Regions from separate parts of the Serratia marcescens subsp. marcescens ATCC 13880 genome, predicted to be linked through region 1. Evidence: predicted binding sites of a transcription regulator. Region 1 holds the regulator's gene; the other holds the start of a gene.

The links. The regulator PurR, encoded in region 1, represses purine synthesis genes. The targets are predictions, from matches to a motif close to CANGCAAACGTTTGCNTG.
Region 2: purL (phosphoribosylformylglycinamidine synthase) is a predicted target of PurR. The motif match lies at 1,816-1,833, and genes of this name have one in related genera.

The regions. Positions count from the first base shown of each region.
Region 1 is NZ_CP071238.1:2,286,981-2,291,934, forward strand. Features, by position in the region: gene cfa (cyclopropane fatty acyl phospholipid synthase) at 1-32, opposite strand, end outside; gene punC (purine nucleoside transporter PunC) at 377-1,588, opposite strand; gene punR (DNA-binding transcriptional activator PunR) at 1,712-2,668, shown strand; gene purR (HTH-type transcriptional repressor PurR) at 2,656-3,681, opposite strand; gene cydH (cytochrome bd-I oxidase subunit CydH) at 4,006-4,095, shown strand; gene sodB (superoxide dismutase [Fe]) at 4,162-4,740, opposite strand; gene J0F90_RS11040 (C40 family peptidase) at 4,940-4,954, opposite strand, start outside.
Region 2 is NZ_CP071238.1:3,888,566-3,893,519, forward strand. Features, by position in the region: gene purL (phosphoribosylformylglycinamidine synthase) at 1-1,721, opposite strand, end outside; gene mltF (membrane-bound lytic murein transglycosylase MltF) at 2,000-3,460, shown strand; gene tadA (tRNA adenosine(34) deaminase TadA) at 3,461-3,967, opposite strand; gene J0F90_RS18575 (DUF2157 domain-containing protein) at 4,085-4,954, shown strand, end outside.

The DNA of each region.
Region 1 (4,954 bases):
ATGCTCAGATCTTCTATACACGATGAACTCATAGCTTCTCCATCACCTTCTTCTGACTGATGACCCGTTAGGAAACAGCTTAGACAATTTCTGCGGGTGCATACGTATACCAACGGGAAATAAGCCCGCGGCGTCTGATATCCGACTATGAACAGAGGAAATTTAAAGAAACGGCCCGACGCAAACGGCGCAGGATAAACGCCTCTTTAAAAAAAGAGTGTGACGCAAGGCGCGTACACAATAGCTGATTGAGATATAGAGATTATAAGGTGTTACTTTACAAGGTTGTTTTTGAGTATAGGCGTGCCGAGGCGTTGACTCAACTGTAAATCGCACTTGGCACGCATATTCTTTAAGTGATTATTAATCTTGGTAATTATGACGCTGAGTTAGCATGTTCCCGCTGTGCCTTTTGCTGCGCATCGGCCGCTTTTCCCCGCTGCAGGAAATAACCCAGCGCGGCCAGGACTACCGTAGATACCATCACCGTCACCGTTGCCAACAGCGGCTGGGCAATAAACGCCGACACCAGCATGCTCGCCACAAAACACAGCCCCAATTGCAGCGTATTTTGCAGCGCGGCGGCTTTACCGCTGCTTTCCGGGAATGGCATCAGCGCATTCGCCACCATGATCGGGTAGCCGGCGCCGTTGACCAGCGCCATGACGCAGAACGGGATCAGCAGCGTGGTGAGCGTCGGATTGGTCAGGGTCGCCACCAGATACAGGGCCACCATGCTGACAGCATAAGCTACCAGCAGCCACGGCAGCAGGGTTTTGCCATTGATGCGCTTGAGCGCGGCGCGGCAGCCATAGCCCCCCAACAGGAAAGCCAGCGTCTGCGGCACATAGCTCAGACCGATGTCGCTCGGGCCGTAGCCCATATCACCGAGGATGAACGGCGAGCCGGTCAGCCAGGCAAAGAAGCCGGCCGAGCAGGCGGCGTACATAGCGACGTTGCCGCTGAACACCGGGGATTTCAATAATTGCCAAAAACTGACGCCGCTTTTTGGCGCATCGGCGGCGGGTTGCGTTTTGGCGCGATCTTTGAGCAGCAACGTCGGCAGCAGCAGCAGGGCGGTGATGGCCAACAGCACGGCGAAGATCGCGCGCCAGCTGGCGTGGTTCAGCAGCCAGGCGCCAAGCAGCGGCGCCAACGCCGGCGACAGCGCCACCAGCGGCATGATGGTGGCGAATACGCGGTTGGCCTGGCCTTCGCGGTAGCGGTCGACCACCAGCGCTTGCCAGATGGCGGCGGCGGAACAGACGCCGACGGCCTGAATAAAGCGCAGTATCCAGAGCTGCACGGCATTTTCCACCCACAGCATGCCCAGGCAGCCGAGCGCGAACAGCGACAGGCCAATCAATAATACCGGTTTGCGGCCCAGTCGGTCGGAGAGCGGCCCCCACAGCAACTGCGCGAAGGCGAAGCCGGCCAGAAAGATGCTCAGGCTGGCGCTGACCGCGCCGGCGGAAATTTGCAGTTCCTCCCGCATGGCGCCGAAGGCGGGCAGGTACATATCGGTCGCCAGATAACCCAGCATGCTCAGGCCGGCGAGGTAGAACATAAAACCAAAGGAGTTTCGCATGGTATTTCTCGTTAATATTTTAGTGTCGCAGGTTTTTAGCGCCGGCCAGTGTATCCGGCTGGATCTCTGCTTGTGAAACGGTAATATTTGCAAAGTGCTGTTAAAAAAATTGAAGGCAAAGCGATGTGGTCTGAATATTCTCTTGAAGTTGTTGACGCGGTGGCGCGCACCGGCAGTTTCAGCGCGGCGGCGCAGGAGCTGCACCGGGTACCGTCGGCGGTGAGCTATACCGTGCGGCAACTGGAACAATGGCTGGCGGTGCCGCTGTTTGAGCGGCGTCACCGTGATGTGGAGTTGACGCCGGCCGGCGCGCTGTTTATCAAGGATGCGCGAGTTGTTATCAAAAAAATGCTCGACACCCGCCGCCACTGTCAACAGGTGGCCAACGGGTGGCGCGGCCAGCTGAATATCGCAGTCGACATCATCGTCAAACCGCAGCGCAGCCGCCAGCTGGTGCTGGATTTCTACCGCCATTTCCCCGACGTTGAACTGATGCTGCAACCCGAGGTGTTCAACGGCGTGTGGGATGCGTTGGTGGACGGCAGGGTGGACATGGCGATCGGCGCCACGCGCGCGGTGCCGGTCGGCGGCGGCTTCGCTTTCCGCGACATGGGGGATATGAACTGGCTGTGCGTAGTCAGCCCACAGCATCCGTTGGCGCAGCTGGCAGGGCCATTGAATGACGATCGGTTGAGGCCATACCCTGCGCTTTGTCTGGAAGACACCTCGCGCAATCTGCCCAAGCGCGTCACTTGGACGCTGGATAACCAGCGGCGGCTGGTGGTGCCGGACTGGACCTCGGCGCTCGACTGTTTGTGCGCCGGATTGTGCGTCGGCATGATGCCGGCGCATCTGGCGCTGCCGCTGGTGCAGTGCGGTGAGCTGAAGGCGTTGCAGTTGCAGCAGCCGTTTCCCGCCAGCCCCTGCTGCCTGACCTGGCAACAGGATAAACCGTCACCGGCGATGAGCTGGCTGCTGGCGTACTTGGGCGATGGCGAGACGCTGAATCAGGAGTGGCTGAGTGAGGCGGCACCGGAAGCCGCGCAGGCCTCCGGCAGGGAAGATGATCAGCGGCGGTAGTCGATGAACGGACCATCGGCGACCGAACGGCGTTCGACCAGCTTCGGATGCACTTCGATCACCTGCGATTCTTCGCGCTTGCTGATGATGCGATCCAGCAGCATGGTGAAGGCCATTTCTCCCAGGCGTTCTTTCGGCTGGTGAATGGTGGTCAGCGCCGGGGTGAAGTAGCGGGCGTTGCGCACGTTGTCATAGCCGATCACGGAAATATCCTGCGGCACTCGCAGCCCCAGCTCGTCAGCGGCGCAGATGGCGCCCATCGCCATGATGTCGCCGCCGCAAAATACCGCGGTCGGCCGCTGTTTTTGCGACAGGATTTGGTGCATCGCCTTGTAGCCGGACTCCGGCTCGAAGTCACCCTGGACGATCCACTCTTCGCGAATGTCGATATGCGCTTCCTGCAGCGCCTTCATAAAGCCCTGATGACGGCCGCCGCCGGTGTTGCGCGACAGCTGGCCCGGGATGGCGCCGATATCGCGGTGGCCGCGCTCGATCAGGTAACGGCCGGCCAGATAGCCGCCTTCGAACGCGTTATCGATGATGGTGTCGGTGAAGTCGCCGCGCGCGGCGCCCCAGTCCATCACCACCATCGGGATATTACGGTAGTCCTCCAGCATGCCCAGCAGTTGATCCGGGTATTCGGAACACATGACCAGCAGGCCGTCGACGCGCTTTTGCGCCAGCATCGCCAGGTAGGCGCGCTGCTTGTCCAGATTGTTGTGCGAGTTGCACAGGATCAGGGTGTAACCTTTGCTGTAGCAGCTGTTTTCCACCGCCTCGATCACTTCGGCAAAATAGGGCGCTTCGCTCGAGGTGGCCAGCAGGCCGATCGACTTGGTGTGATTGACTTTCAGGCTGCGCGCCACGGCGCTCGGCGAGTAGTGCAGCTCTTTGATGGCGGCCCACACGGCCGCTTTGGTCTCTTCGGCGACGAAACGAGTCTTATTGATGACGTGCGAAACGGTGGTGGTGGAAACGCCCGCGCGTTTGGCCACATCTTTAATCGTTGCCATGTAAGGAATGACTCCTGAACTCACATGTTTACAGCATGTAAGTGTGATGTTAATCGTTTGCCTACGTAGATCCTTCTCCAGAGAAGCGAAAACTGAGTTTTTAGTGTGTTGAAGTCTTCAGCGCTTAATCAGGAGGGGCATGGATGCCGGTACGCAGTTGTGAACTGCGAATTTTGTCGCATATTGAACAAAAGTGGAAGAGGTAATCGAGATTATAAACCGGGAAATGATAACAAGATTTTATCGGCGAACTGTGGGAAAATGATTTGACGTACTAATTGTGCGCCTTTTATCCTTAGGAAAGCCCATTTTAAAGGAGTTGTCATGGATACCGATCTGAAGATGTCTCTGTTCACTACCGTCGGCGCGTTGGCGATGATCATCGCTTTCAGCTTTGTCGCCGCGTTGAACTGATCTCCCGCCGGTTTTAAAAAAGGCGCAGCCTCTGGCTGCGCCTCGTTACTTAGGCAAGGCCTGCGTTTACGCCAGGTTTTCCGCCGCAAATGTCCAGTTGACCAACGCCCAGAAGTTTTCCAGGTATTTTGGACGCGCATTGCGGTAATCGATGTAATACGCGTGTTCCCACACGTCAACGGTCAGCAGCGGTTTATCTTCACCGGTCAGCGGAGTTGCCGCGTTGGAGGTGTTGACGATCGCCAGCGCGCCGTCCGGTTTTTTCACCAGCCAGGTCCAGCCGGCGCCGAAGTTTTTCACGGCGGCATCGGTGAACTGTTCTTTGAACGCAGCGAAAGAGCCGAAGGATTTGACGATCGCGGCCGCCAGTTCGCCCTGCGGTTCACCGCCGCCCTGTGGCGACAGGCAGTGCCAGTAGAAGGTGTGGTTCCACACCTGCGCGGCGTTGTTGAACACGCCGCCGTTGGAGGTCTTGATGATCTCCTCGAGCGATTTGCCCTCGAACTCGCTGCCTTTCACCAGGTTGTTCAGGTTAACTACGTAGGTATTGTGGTGTTTGCCGTAGTGGTATTCCAGGGTCTCGGCGGAGATGTGCGGCTCGAGCGCGTTTTTCTCATACGGTAATGCAGGTAATTCAAACGACATTGCTTCCTCCTTTACAGCGCCACTTTTTTCCCGCCGAGGCGGGAGCCAGATGGGCCGTTTTTTATTGTGGTCATTCAATCTTAACAATTTTCATCATAAAAAACAGGAAGAAAAGCGAGAAATGCGCGTGGGGAGGTGCGATGGGCGATAGCTTGAGCAGGCGGTTGCGACCGGGGCCGCAACCGCGCAGAGCAGGGAGTTAACGGATGGTTTT
Region 2 (4,954 bases), 1.6 Mb from region 1:
GCGTAAGGCGCGCGCTCGCGGCGGCAGATCTCATCGAACTGCGCCATCTGCGCCGGGGCGATCGCCATCACGTAACGTTCCTGCGATTCGTTGCACCACACTTCCAGCGGGCTCATGCCCGGCTCGTCGTTGAGGATATCGCGCAGCTCGAAGCGGCCGCCGCGGCCGCCGTCGCTCACCAGCTCCGGCATGGCGTTGGACAGGCCGCCGGCGCCGACGTCATGGATAAACAGGATCGGGTTCTGGTCGCCCAGCTGCCAGCAGCGGTCGATCACTTCCTGACAGCGGCGTTCCATTTCCGGGTTGTCGCGCTGCACCGACGCGAAATCCAGATCGGCATCGGACTGGCCTGACGCCATCGATGACGCCGCGCCGCCGCCCAGGCCGATATTCATCGCCGGGCCGCCCAGCACTACCAGCTTGGCGCCGACGGTGATTTCCCCTTTCTGGACGTGATCGGCGCGGATGTTGCCGATGCCGCCCGCCAGCATGATCGGTTTGTGGTAGCCGCGCAGCTCGACGCCGTTATGGCTGTTGACGCGCTCTTCATAGGTGCGGAAGTAGCCCAGCAGCGCCGGACGGCCGAATTCGTTGTTGAACGCCGCGCCGCCCAGCGGGCCTTCGGTCATGATATCCAGCGCGGTGACGATGCGTTCCGGTTTGCCGAAGTCCTGCTCCCACGGCTGTTCAAAGCCGGGAATGCGCAGGTTGGATACTGAGAAGCCCACCAGGCCCGCCTTCGGCTTGGCGCCGCGGCCGGTAGCCCCCTCGTCGCGGATCTCGCCGCCGGAGCCGGTCGCGGCGCCCGGCCACGGCGAGATCGCCGTCGGGTGGTTGTGAGTTTCCACCTTCATCAGGATGTGCGCGTCTTCCTGATGGTAATCGTACGTGCCGTTGTCCGGCGCGGCGAAGAAGCGGCCGACCTGCGAACCTTCCATCACGGCGGCGTTATCTTTATACGCCGACAGCACGTAGTCCGGCGTCTGCTCATAGGTGTTCTTGATCATTTTGAACAGCGATTTAGGCTGCTGTTCGCCGTCGATGATCCAGTCGGCGTTGAAAATCTTGTGGCGGCAATGCTCGGAGTTGGCCTGCGCGAACATATAGAGTTCGATATCCGTCGGGTTGCGCCCCAAACCGGTAAAGGCATTCAGCAGGTAGTCGATCTCGTCCTGCGCCAGCGCCAGGCCGAGCCGGACGTTGGCCTGCTCCAGCGCGGTGCGCCCTGCGCCCAGCACGTCGACCGACTGATACGGCGCCGGCTGATGGTGCGCGAACAGCTGTTCGGCCTGTTGCAGCTCGCTGAAGACGGTTTCCATCATGCGATCGTGCAACAGCGCGGCGAGTTGGCGCCACTGGGTTTCCGTCAGCTCGGGCGCCTTGACGTAGAACGCCAGGCCGCGCTCCAACCGCAGCACCTGCTGCAAACCGCAGTTGTGGGCGATGTCGGTGGCTTTGGAAGACCAGGGAGAAATGGTGCCCGGGCGCGGCGTAACCAGCAGCAGCCGGCCTTCGGGAGCGTGTTCGGCGAGAGAAGGACCGTACTTGAGCAGACGCTGAAGCTTGGCGTGTTCTTCGGCACTTAGCGGTGCGCTGACATCGGCAAAGTGGACGTACTCGGCGTAGATATCACTGACGGGCAGGTGAGCGTCCTGGCAGCGGGACAGCAGTTTGGTAATGCGAAAAGCCGATAAAGCGGGCGAACCACGCAGAATTTCCATAATCAAAGTTCTCTCGTCTTCGAAGCGACGGATAAGACGCTTCATTGGGCGCAACAGGGGAAAACGCGCGTCATTATAGAGAATCCTCGCCGCCGACGAAACCGTTTGCGTAGGGATTATTGATAAAAGCATGCCGCACCGTCGAATTGTCATAACGTGTCAATAAAGTTGCACACTGGCGTTTTGTTGCGCAAAATGCCCCCCGCACTGGTGATTTAACCATGAGAAAAGTCGCGGTTGTCGTCGCCGGTGCACCTGTGCCACCACTGGATAACTATTTGAAACGTCTTAAAATAAACTACATTCTCATCGGCGTTGTCACCCTGCTTCTGGCTCTCGCGCTGTGGCCCAATATCACCTGGCGCAGCGGCCAGGGCGGGCAACTCCAGGAGATCATTTCCCGCGGCGAGTTGCGCATCAGCACGCTGAACTCCCCGCTGACCTATTTCAACACCAAGCAAGGGCCAGGTGGGCTCGACTACGAACTGGCCAAGCGCTTCGCCAACTACCTCGGGGTGAAGCTGGTGGTGATCCCCCATCAGAACATCAATGACCTGTTCGACGATCTGGACGACGACGACGCCGACCTGCTGGCGGCGGGCCTGATCTACAACCAGGAACGCCTCAGCCGTGCGCGCACCGGCCCGGCCTACTACTCTGTTTCCCAACAGCTGGTGTACCGGCTGGGGACCCCGCGGCCGAAAAGCTTCGCCGACATCAAAGGCAAGCTGGCGGTCGCCTCCGGTTCCGCGCACGTCAGCACGCTAAAACAGCTCAAGCAGGATAAATACCCGGATCTCGCCTGGGAGTCCTCCAGCGATCTCACCTCCAAAGAGCTGCTGGAGCGGGTTGCCGACGGCAAGCTGGACTACACCCTCGGCGATTCGGTGACCATCGCGCTGCTGCAGCGCATCCATCCGCAGCTGGCGGTGGCGTTCGACGTCACCGACGAAGAGCCGGTCACCTGGTATCTGAAACGCGACGGCGACGACAGTCTGTACGCGGCGATGCTGGATTTCTACAGCCAGATGGTGGACGACGGCACCCTGGCGCGGCTGGAAGAGAAGTACCTCGGCCACGTCGGCAGCTTCGACTATGTGGACACCAAAACCTTCCTGTCGGCCATCGACTCGGTGCTGCCCAACTTCCGCCCGCTGTTCGAGAAGCACGCCAACGAGATCGACTGGAAGCTGCTGGCGGCCATCGCCTATCAGGAATCGCACTGGAATCCGCAGGCCACCTCCCCCACCGGCGTGCGCGGCCTGATGATGCTGACCCGCGCCACCGCCGACGGCCTGGGGGTCAACGACCGCCTCGATCCGGAAGAGAGCATTCAGGGCGGCGCGCTCTACCTGCAGCGGCTGATGGCCAAGGTGCCGGACAGCGTGCCGGAAGACGAGCGCATCTGGTTCTCGCTGGCGGCCTACAACATGGGCTGGGGCCACATGCTGGACGCGCGCAAGCTGACCAAGACGCAAAAAGGCAACCCGGACAGCTGGGTCGACGTCAAACAGCGCCTGCCGATGCTCAGCCAAAAGCGCTACTACCCGCAGTTGACCTACGGCTATGCGCGCGGGCGTGAAGCCTACAACTATGTAGAAAATATCCGCCGCTATCAGGTCAGCCTGGTGGGCTATCTGCAGGAAAAAGAGAGAAAGGCGGCGCAAGCGGCCGCCGAGCAGGAAGCGTTGGGAAAAGGCTATCCGACGGTGATGCCGGAACTGGCGCTCAACTACTGATTATTCCGGCTTATCCGCCGCCCGCTGCGCCAGCCTGAGCGCTTTTTTCTGTTCGCGGCGCAGACGGAAGAAATTGCTCAGGGTGGCGGCGCATTCGTCCGCCAGCACGCCCGAGACGATCTCCACCTGATGATTCATGCCCGGATGGCGCAAAATATCCACCAGCGAACCGGCCGCGCCGGTTTTCTCGTCGGCGGCGCCATACACCAACCGGCGGATACGGCTGTGCACCATCGCGCCGGCGCACATCACGCAGGGCTCCAGCGTGACGTACAGCGTGGCGTTCAACAAGCGGTAGTTTTGCAGCACCGCGCCGCCCTGGCGCAGCGCCATGATCTCGGCGTGCGCGGTAGGATCGTGTCGGCCGATCGGGCGATTCCAGCCCTCGCCGATGACCTGATTGTCCAGCACCAGCAGCGCTCCCACCGGCACCTCGCCCTCTTCCTGCGCGCGCAGGGCCAGCTGCAATGCCTGACGCATCCAGTACTCATCGTTATATTCAGTCATCGCATAATTCCTCGTGCGCTTTTGCGGCGGGCATTATACACACTAGCCTCCCTTTGTCGTAGCCGCCCGCCAATGGCTATACTGGCCGAATCAGCATGTGATTCAGGGACAAGAAACATGAAACTCAGTAAAAAGAACGCCGTCGTGGTGCGCAAGGCGCTGGACGGCTGGGTTGGGGAAGGCGCCATGACGCCCGAACAACGGCAGCAGTTGCTGCTGCATGTGGACGTACAACCTTTCGATTGGCGGCGGCTGGCGCGCTATGCATTTCTCGCCGCGCTGGCCTCGCTGCTGATCGCCGTCACCAGCCTGTTCGCCGACAGCGCACTGCTTGCATGGCTGAGCGAACTGTTCCGCTTCGACGCGCCGGTACGCATGGCGATCGCCGGGGTGTTGGCAGCGCTGGCCTACGTCTGGGCGCTGCGCCGCCGCCAACGGCACCCGGAAAAACGCTACGGCAACGAGGCGGCATTGTTTGTCGCCGTGTTGCTTACCGCCTGCGCCTTATGGCAGTTGGGGGTCTGGCTGGATAACGGCAGCGGCCGGATTTCCGTACTGCTGCTGGTCGCCGCGCTGCTGTACGGCGCGATCGGCTGGTTCAGCCGCTCCGGGCTGGTGTGGTGGTTCGCCCTGCTATCGCTCGGCAATGCCTTCGGCGCCGAGACCGGCTACCTGTCCGGCTGGGGCGCCTACTGGCTCGGCATGAGCTACCCGATCCGCTTTATCGCCTTCGGCGCGGTGCTGATCGCCTCCGCATTGCTGCTGCGGCCGCTATTGGCGCAACGCGGCCTGCAGCGGGTGTCGCTGGCGATGGGCCTGCTGTACCTGTTCATCGCGCTGTGGCTGCTGTCCATCTTCGGCAACTACGGCGATCTCGACAGCTGGTACCGCGCGCGCCAGATTGAGCTGTTCCACTGGAGCCTGCTGTTCGGGCTGGCCGCCCTCGCCGCCATCTGGCTGGGGTTGAAGCATGACGACGCCATGCTG